Regions from separate parts of the Myceligenerans crystallogenes genome, predicted to be linked through region 2. Evidence: riboswitches for the same ligand, from Rfam matches in the RefSeq annotation. Region 2 holds a riboswitch; the other holds the start of a gene.
What was found. Region 2 has a riboswitch for S-adenosylmethionine ahead of ABD208_RS11540 (methylenetetrahydrofolate reductase). Riboswitches for the same ligand answer to the same signal wherever they lie in the genome.
Positions count from the first base shown of each region.

Region 1: it holds a riboswitch for S-adenosylmethionine, as region 2 does, so the genes downstream of both, ABD208_RS12345 (aminotransferase class V-fold PLP-dependent enzyme) here and ABD208_RS11540 (methylenetetrahydrofolate reductase) in region 2, are expected to answer to the same signal.

Region 1 is NZ_BAAANL010000004.1:478,158-482,559, forward strand. Features, by position in the region: gene ABD208_RS12335 (O-succinylhomoserine sulfhydrylase) at 2-1,204, opposite strand; gene ABD208_RS12340 (rhodanese-like domain-containing protein) at 1,291-1,794, opposite strand; SAM riboswitch class IV at 2,017-2,132, shown strand; gene ABD208_RS12345 (aminotransferase class V-fold PLP-dependent enzyme) at 2,163-3,623, shown strand; gene ABD208_RS12350 (mechanosensitive ion channel family protein) at 3,746-4,402, shown strand, end outside.
Region 2 is NZ_BAAANL010000004.1:285,492-289,893, forward strand. Features, by position in the region: gene metE (5-methyltetrahydropteroyltriglutamate--homocysteine S-methyltransferase) at 1-903, opposite strand, end outside; SAM riboswitch class I at 908-1,000, opposite strand; gene ABD208_RS11540 (methylenetetrahydrofolate reductase) at 1,071-2,015, opposite strand; SAM riboswitch class I at 2,026-2,124, opposite strand; gene ABD208_RS11545 (NYN domain-containing protein) at 2,201-3,448, shown strand; gene ABD208_RS11550 (lysophospholipid acyltransferase family protein) at 3,521-4,162, shown strand; gene ABD208_RS11555 (DNA-3-methyladenine glycosylase I) at 4,116-4,402, opposite strand, start outside.

The DNA.
Region 1 (4,402 bases), 190 kb from region 2:
ATCAGTGCGCCGCGAGGGCCTGCTCGACGTCCTCGACGAGGTCCCGGACGTCCTCCAGGCCCACCGAGAGCCGGACCGTGGTCCCCGTGATGCCGACCGCCGCGCGGCCCTCCGCGCCGAGCTTGCGGTGCGTCGTCGTCGCCGGGTGCGTGATCAGGGACTTGGCGTCGCCGAGGTTGTTGGAGATGTCGATGACCCGCAGCGCGTCGAGGAAGGCGAAGGTGCGCTTCTTCGCGGCGTCGTCGTCGGACCCGGGCGGGACCCGCAGGTCGAAGGTCACGACCGTCCCGCCGCCCGACATCTGCGACCGGGCCAGCTCCACCTGCGGGTGCGAGTCCAGGAACGGGTAGCGCACGCCTGTCACGCCGTCGAACCCTTCCAGCGCCTGCGCCACCTCGACGGCCGACGCCGACTGCGCCGCCACCCGCACCGGCAGCGTCTCCAGCCCCTTGAGCAGCGTCCACGCGTTGAACGGCGACAGCGACGGCCCGGTGTTGCGGATCAGCGTCTGCACGGGCCCGGTGATGAACTCCTCGGAGCCGAGGACGGCGCCGCCCAGCACGCGGCCCTGGCCGTCGATGTGCTTGGTCGCGGAGTAGACGACGACGTCGGCGCCGAGCTCCAGCGGCTGCTGCAGCAGCGGCGTCGCGAACACGTTGTCGAGGATCACGGTGGCGCCGGCCTGGTGGGCGAGCTCGCACACGGCGCGGGCGTCCACGATGTCCTGCATGGGGTTCGACGGCGTCTCGAAGAACACGACGTCGGCCGGCGTGGCCAGCGCCTCCTCCCACTGGGCGAGCACGTGCCCGTCCACGTAGTCCGTCCGCACGCCCCACTTGGCGAGGATCTCGTCGAAGATCACGACGCTCGACCCGAACAGGGCCCGCGCCGCCACGATCCGCGAGCCGCTCCGGACCAGCGCCGCCAGCGCGGTGAACACCGCCGACATGCCGCTGGCCGTCGCGTAGCAGGCCTCGGCGCCCTCCAGGACGCGCAGCCGCTCCTCGAACGTGTGCACGGTCGGGTTGCCGTAGCGGGAGTACACGAACCGGTCGAGGTCGCCCTTGAAGGCGGCCTCGGCGTCGGCGGCGGAGTCGTAGGTGTAGCCCTGCGTGAGGAAGACGGCCTCGCTCGTCTCCTGGAACTCGGAGCGCGCGTGGCCCGCACGCACGGCGAGGGTCCGGGGACGGGCGTTGGCGGGCAGGGGCTTGCGCCCGGACCCGCCCGGGATGCCGCCGGCGGGGGAGGCGCCGGTGCTCAGCCTCCGTCGCTCCTCGTGCTCGCCGGTCGTCACGCGCCGGCCTCGTCGATGATGCCCTTCCAGGGCAGCTCGCGGACCTTCCAGCCGTTGTGGTTCCGCACGCCGTCGGGCCCTGCCGGGCCCTCGAAGCCCTCGAGCACGTTGTACGACGGCGCGATGCCCGCGCTGGTGGCGAGCCGCGCCGCGCCGATCGAGCGCTGGCCGGAGCGGCACAGGAAGACGACGGGGCCGGTGCTCTCGCCGACGCCCGACTTCAGCTCCTCCAGGAACGCCGGGTTCGGGCGGCCGTCGGCGTGCACCCACTGCGTGAACACGACGTCCTTGCCCAGGGAGGCGGCGTCGGGCACGCCGATCGTGCGCCACTCGCCCTCGGTACGGACGTCCACGAGGACGGCGCCGGGCTCGCCGGCGAGGAGGTCCCAGGCCTGCTGCGGGGTGATGTCGCCTGCGTAACCGGCGGCGGGACGCACGCTGCTCGCGTCGAAGGGCCGCGGTTCGGGCTGGGCCTGGGTGGGGTTACCGGGGTCGGTCATCGCACTCCTCCATCGGTCGTGGCGGTAGCACCCTGGGCCGGTCGCCCGCGTCCGGTGCGCGCGGGTCTCCCGCGGGTTGCTGCGGGGTCGACGTGCCACGTCACTCGCCCGCTCGGGATGGTCGTTCGGAATCGTACGCCAGGGCCGCGGGCTGCCCACAGGACGGGACCAAAATGTGGACGCTCGTTGACGCTGCTGCAACCGGGTCGCAGGATGACCGCGGGTCATGAGATTCAGCGCTAAGCCCCGGCTGGCTGACCGGCAACCCTCCTACCGCGGTGGGGTGCCCCGGGTGACGACCTGGTCGTACGCGAGAACGCGTGCGACAAGTGCGGGGAGGGTTCCCCCAGGATGTACTGGAGGACGGCATGACGGCGACGACCGGCATCACCAAGATCGACACCACCGAGGCTTCCGGGGCAGCGGCTCCGGGCGATGTGACGAACGTCGCCCCGCTCCTGCCCGTCGTCGGGCACGACACGTACGTGCCCCTCGTGGACGGGCGGCGGGTCACGTACGCGAACCTCGACGTGGCCGCGTCGGCACCGGCCCTGGAGTCCGTGGCGCAGCGCGTCGCGGAGACCCTGCCGCTGTACGCGAGCGTGCATCGCGGCGCCGGCTACCTGTCGCAGGTCTCCACGGCGCTCTACGAGGCGGCCCGCCAGGCGATCGGCGCGTTCGTCGGGGCGCGCGAGGGCGACCTGACGGTCGTCACCCGTAACACCACCGACTCCCTCAACCTCCTCGCGGGCTGCGTCCCGGCGGGAGCCGACGGCGGACCGGGCCGCGTGCTCGTGCTCGACGTCGAGCACCACGCCAACTTCCTGCCCTGGCAGCGCGAGGCCGACGCGACGGTGCTGTCCGGCGGCCCGACCGTCGCCGGGACCGTGGCCCAGGTCCGGGAGGAACTGGCCGGCGCCGCCGCGGCGGGTGCGCCGTACGCGCTGCTCGCGGTCACCGGCGCGTCCAACGTGACCGGCGAGTCCCTTCCGGTCGGCGACCTGGTGGCAGCCGCCCACGAGAACGGTGCGCGCATCGTCCTCGACGGCGCGCAGCTCGTGCCCCACCGCCGCTTCTCGCTGGCGGACACCGGCGTCGACTACCTGGCCTTCTCCGGGCACAAGACGTACGCGCCGTACGGCGCGGGCGTGCTGATCGGCCGCCGCGACTGGCTCGACGCCGGGACGCCGTACCTCGCGGGAGGCGGCGCCGTCCGGCGCGTGCGCACCGGCACGACGGAGTGGCACGAGGGCCCCGCCCGGCACGAGGCGGGCTCGCCGAACGTCATCGGCGCCGTCGCGCTGGCCGCGGCGTGCGAGGCGCTGGCCGCGCTGGACCCCGCCCGCGTGCACGAGCACGAGAGCGCGCTGCGGCGCCGCCTCGTGGACGGCCTCGAGGCGATCGACCGCGTGTCGGTCGTCCGGGTGTGGACCGACGCCGCCGACCCGGTCGGCGTCGTCACCTTCAACGTCACGGGGTACGACCCGGGGCTGGTGGCCGCGTACCTGTCGGCCGAGCACGGCATCGGGGTGCGCGACGGCAGGTTCTGCGCGCACCCGCTGCTCGGCCGTCTCGGGTTCGACGCCGGGGCCGTGCGGGCGTCCGTCGGCGTCGGCACCGCCGGCGAGGAGATCGAGCGGCTGCTGGCCGCCGTGCGCGCGCTCGTCGAGGACGGGCCGCGGGGGAGGTACGACGTCGTCGACGGGCTGTGGATCGTCGTCGACGACCCGCGGCCGGTGCCGGAGGGGTCCGGGCTGGCCGGCCTGCTGGCCACCGCCGCGGCGGGCTACCTGGCCGAGGCAGTGGGCTGCCTACCCGACGAAGTCTGACATGTGTGAAATTCCCTTGAATGGCGGCTGACCTGGGGCGATAGCCCCAGTACCGTTATTGATTTCCCTTCACCGCATTTCTTGCGCGCGCGAGTTAGCCCTCGTCGGGCTACGTTCGAGAGGTGCCGGACGTGCCCGGGGGTAAAACCCCCGGGCATCACGAGAATCATCTCGGAGGGGGAGAGGGGAAAATCATGGACTGGATGTCAGGCCTGACAAGTGCGTGGAGCTCGGTCGCAAGCTTCGTCCCGAAGCTGCTCGTGTTCCTCGTCATTCTTCTGATCGGCTGGATCATCGCCAAGGCGGTGTCCAAGTTCGTCGGCATGATCCTGAACCGGATCGGGTTCACCAAGGTTCTCGACAAGGCGGGCGCGGGGCGTTTGCTGGGCGGCTCGGGAATCGAGCCGATCACGCTGCTGACCAAGATCATCTACTACTTCATCCTGCTGATCGTCCTGCAGCTCGCGCTCAGCGCTTTCGGGCCCACCAACCCGGTGACGCAGATCGTCAACGACATCGTCGCGTGGCTCCCGAAGCTCGTGGTGGCAATTGTCATCGTGGTGATCGCCGGTGCCATCGCGAATGCCGTCAAGGATCTGATCATGGCGAGCATGGGGGGCGTGTCCTACGGCCCCATGCTGGCGAAGATCGCCCACATCGCGATCCTGTTCTTCGGAATCGTCGCGGCGCTCAACCAGGTCGGTATCGCGGTTTCCGTGACCACCTCGGTGATGACCGCGGTTCTCGCCGCGATCGTCGGCGTCGTCGTCGTGGGTGTC
Region 2 (4,402 bases):
GCTGCCCGGCAGCGGGGAGCTGCCGCGCACCAGGTCGACGGCGATCGCCTCGACGGCGGTGCCGGCGAGCACCGACAGGTGGTCACCCGACGCGCGGCGCAGGTCACCGAACGGCGCGGCGACCAGGATCTGCGGGCGCTCGGTCCCGGCGGCCGCGGCGGTGAGCCCGGCGTACGCGCGGCGGACGGCGTCGGACACGGTCTCGTGGTCCGCGGCGATGAGGTCGCTGACCAGCGCCGGCTCGTCGAGCTGTACCCAGGGGGCGCCCGCGGCGGCGAGCGCGGCGAGGAGCTCGCGGTACGCGGCGACGACGTCGTCCAGGCGGGACAGCGGCGAGAAGTCCTCGGGGGCGCCGTCCTCCGGCTTGCTCAGCAGGAGGTACGTGACCGGGCCGACGACGACCGGGCGCGTCACCACGGGAATCCCGCCGTCGGACGGGCGCGCGGCCTCGGTGAACTCGCGGACGATGCGGTCGTCGGCGAACGAGATCGGCGTGGACGGGCCGATCTCCGGGACGAGGTAGTGGTAGTTCGTGTCGAACCACTTGGTCAGCTCGAGCGGCGGCTGCGCGGCGGTGCCGCGCGCCAGGTCGAAGTAGCCGGCGTCCTGTGCGCCGTCCGTGAAGCGGGACGGGATCGCGCCCAGCGTGAACGTGATGTCCAGCACCTGGTCGTAACGGGAGAACGAGCCCGGGATCGCGGCGTTGCCCGCCTCCAGGCCCAGCTCGGCCAGGCGGCGGACCGTGGCGAGGCGCAGGTCGTGGGACGTGCGCTCCAGGTCCTCCTCCGTCGTCCTTCCCGACCAGTACGACTCCAGCGCGCGCTTCAGCTCGCGCCGTCGCCCGATGCGCGGGTAGCCGAGCACCGTGGCGTGGGGGAATGAGGGCAGATTGCTCTCGGTCATCTCTACTCCATCGCACCTGGCATTGAGCACCGTGCCCCGGCAGGGGTGGTTGCTGCGGCGTCACGGAGCCAGGTCTCTCGGCCGCTCTGGATGGGTGAACATGCCTCCGGGAGGAGGCGTGAGGGCCGCCCGGCGGACGTCGTCGTGCGGGCCCTCCGGACCCCGGCTCAGGCCGGGGTTGTCGTGAGTCCGGCGGCGGACAGCAGGTCCAGCGCCGGACGGTGCTTGTTGAACGTGTACACGTGGATGCCGGGCGTGCCCGCGTCGAGGACGGCCCGGGCGAGCCGCACCGTGTACTCGATGCCGCGCTCGTGCTGGGCCTCGACGTCGGGTGAGCCGTCGTCGAGCTGCAGGCCGTCGAGCTCCGCGAGCAGGCCCGGCGGCGGGACGACGCCGGTCAGCTCGTGCACCCGGCGCAGGCGGCGCGGCTCCGTGGCGGGGAGGATGCCGGCCAGGATCGGGATCGTGACCCCGGCCTTCCGGGCCGCCGTCGTGAACCCCGTGTACGAATCGGGCTCGTAGAACAGCTGGGTGATCGCGAAGGAGGCGCCTGCCTCCTGCTTCTCCAGCAGGCGGGCCACCTCCTGCTCGCGGGTCGTGCCGGCGCCGGGGTTCCCGTCCGGGAACGTGGCGACGGCGATGGTGAGCGGCTTGGCCGCGCCCCGCAGCGCGTTCGCGGGGCTGGCGGCGCAGCGCCGGGCGTCGAGGTCGCGCAGCAGGCGGACCAGCTCGGTGCTGGAGTGCACGCCGTCGGCGGCCGGGCGCCAGTCCGGCTGGTCCTTCGGCGGGTCGCCGCGCAGGGCGAGGAACGTGCGGACCCCGGCCTCGAAGAAGTCGTCGATCACCTCCGACACGTCCTCGCGGGACGCGCCGACGCAGGTCAGGTGGGCCACCGGCAGGACGGGCGTGCCCTGCAGCAGCTTGCTCACGACGTTGCGCGCGGTGGCGCGGTCGCCGCCGCCCGCGCCGTAGGTGACGGAGATGAAGTCGGGACGTGTCGCGACGAGCCGCTGCGCGGTCTCCCAGAACTTCGGCGCGGCGTCGGGACGGCGCGGCGGCATGAGCTCGAAGGAGATCGTCGGGCGGCTCGGGTGCGGCGTCTCGACTGCCATGAAAATGATGCTCCCATCGGGCCTGGCGTTAGCACCTTGCCCGCGCCCGGAGGCCGGCAGGTTGCTGCGGTGTCGACGAGCCAGGACTCTCGACCGCTCTTGATGGACGGCAAGTATCGTCACACATGTCCACGACCGGATCGTTGTCGTGCTCACGTGCCGAGACGGCGCGTAGGGTGGCAGGCATGGACAACGAAGAGCGCCTCGCCGTCTTCATCGACTACGAGAACCTTGCGCTCGGTGCCCGGGAGCACCTGGGCGGCATGCAGTTCGACTTCGGGCCCATCGCCGACGCCCTCGCGGTGCGCGGCAGGGTCGTGGTGCGCCGCGCGTACGCGGACTGGTCGTACTTCGACGAGGACCGCCGCGCGCTGACGCGGCACCAGGTCGAGCTGATCGAGATGCCGCAGCGGATGGGGGCCTCCCGGAAGAACGCCGCCGACATCAAGATGGTCGTCGACGTCATCGAGATGGCCTTCGAGCGCGACTACATCTCCACGTTCGTGATGTGCACCGGGGACAGCGACTTCTCGCCGCTCGTGCACAAGCTGCGGGAGCTGAACAAGCGGGTGATCGGCGTCGGCGTGGAGCTGTCGACGTCGCGCCTGCTGCCCGCCGCCTGCGACGAGTTCCTCTTCTACGACCGCCTGGAAGGCGTGGACGTGCCGGACGAGGCCCCGGCCCCGGCGCCGAAGTCCCGCGGACGACGCCGGGCCGGGACGGCGGCCGGCGCGCGCGCCAGGGCCGTGCCGAGCGAGGAACTCGCGGAGAAGGCCCCCGAGGCCGAGGCCGCGGAGCCGGTGGCCCCGGAGGAACCCGCCGCGAAGGACGAGACGGGTGCCAAGGGCCGGGCGGCGTCGTCGTCGGGCCGGCGCCGGAAGCCGAAGGCGACGCCCGAGCCGGCCGACGTCGGCGTGCACGACGACGTCCAGGACGACGAGGCCGACGAGCCGGGCGGCGAGTCGCCGACCATGGAGGTACGGGTCGCGCAGACGCTCAAGGACATGCAGGCGTCCGCCGAGGGGTCGGTGACCGCGTCCATGCTGAAGCGGACGCTGGTGCGCAAGGACCCGACGTTCAGCGAGTCCGACTACGGGTTCCGGACGTTCGGCGAGTTCCTGCGGTTCCTGGCGGAGCGCGGGTTCGTCGTGCTGTCGGACGGCCCGTCGAAGGGCGACCCGGAGGTCTCCCTGCCCGAGGCGGGCAACGCGGACTCCGCGTTCGCGCTGCTGCGTGCGGTGGTGCAGGGGTCGGGCGGGAACGCCGTGCTGTCGGGGCTGAAGAACCGGGTGCGCAAGGAGCGGCCGGACTTCTCGGAGAAGGCGCTCGGGTACCGCGGGTTCCTGCAGTTCGCCAAGGCCGCGCAGACGGCGGGGGCGATCGACCTGACCTGGGACGACGACGCCGACGACTACCTGGTGACCGCGCGCTGACGTCGTGTTGATCACATCCGGCGGTTTGGTCGGATTCCCCTCGGGGGCGGTGTGCCAGGGCACAATGTGCGGGTGACCTACCGGGTACTCAAGCTCATCCTCTCGCTCCTGATCTTCGCGCTCCTGCGGCCGCGGGTCACGGGCGCCGAGAACATCCCGCGCCAGGGCCCGGTGATCATCGCGAGCAACCACCTGTCGTTCATCGACTCGATCCTCATCCCGATCATCGTGCCCCGGCACGTGACGTTCCTGGCCAAGAAGGAGTACTGGACCGGGCGCGGTATCAAGGGCGCGCTGTCGCGGTGGTTCTTCACCACGATGGGGGACATCCCGGTGGACCGCAACGACCCGCGTGCCGGGCAGCGGTCGCTGGAGGACGCGCTCGCGGTGCTGGAGCGGGGCGGGGCGTTCGGGATCTACCCGGAGGGGACGCGGTCCCGGGACGGCAAGCTGCACCGGGGCCACACCGGCGCCGCGTGGCTCGCGCTGCAGGGCCGGGCGAAGGTGGTGCCCGTCGGCCTGATCGGGACCGACAAGGTCAAGCCGATCGGCAAGCTGCCGCGGCTCGGGCGGATCGAGATGCATTTCGGTGCTCCTATCGATCCGTCCCGTCAGATCGAGGCGGGCTCGAAGCCGGCGATGGCCCGCCGCCAGCTGACCGACGAGGTCATGACGTCGATCCAGAAGCTGAGCGGCCAGGAGCGCGCTGACTGACGGACGGGCAGCCGGCCAGGTGATCGTCGACGACGCCGCAGGCCTGCATGGCGGCGTACATCGTCGTCGGGCCGACGAAGCGGAAGCCGGCCTTCTTCAGGGCCTTGCTCAGGGCCTTCGACTCCGGGGTGTGTGCCGGCACGTCCGACCAGACCGCCGGGCGGGCGACGCGCTGGGACGGGTCCGGGGCGAAGGACCAGAACAGCTCGTCGAGGCTGCGCCCGGACTCGTGCAGCGCGA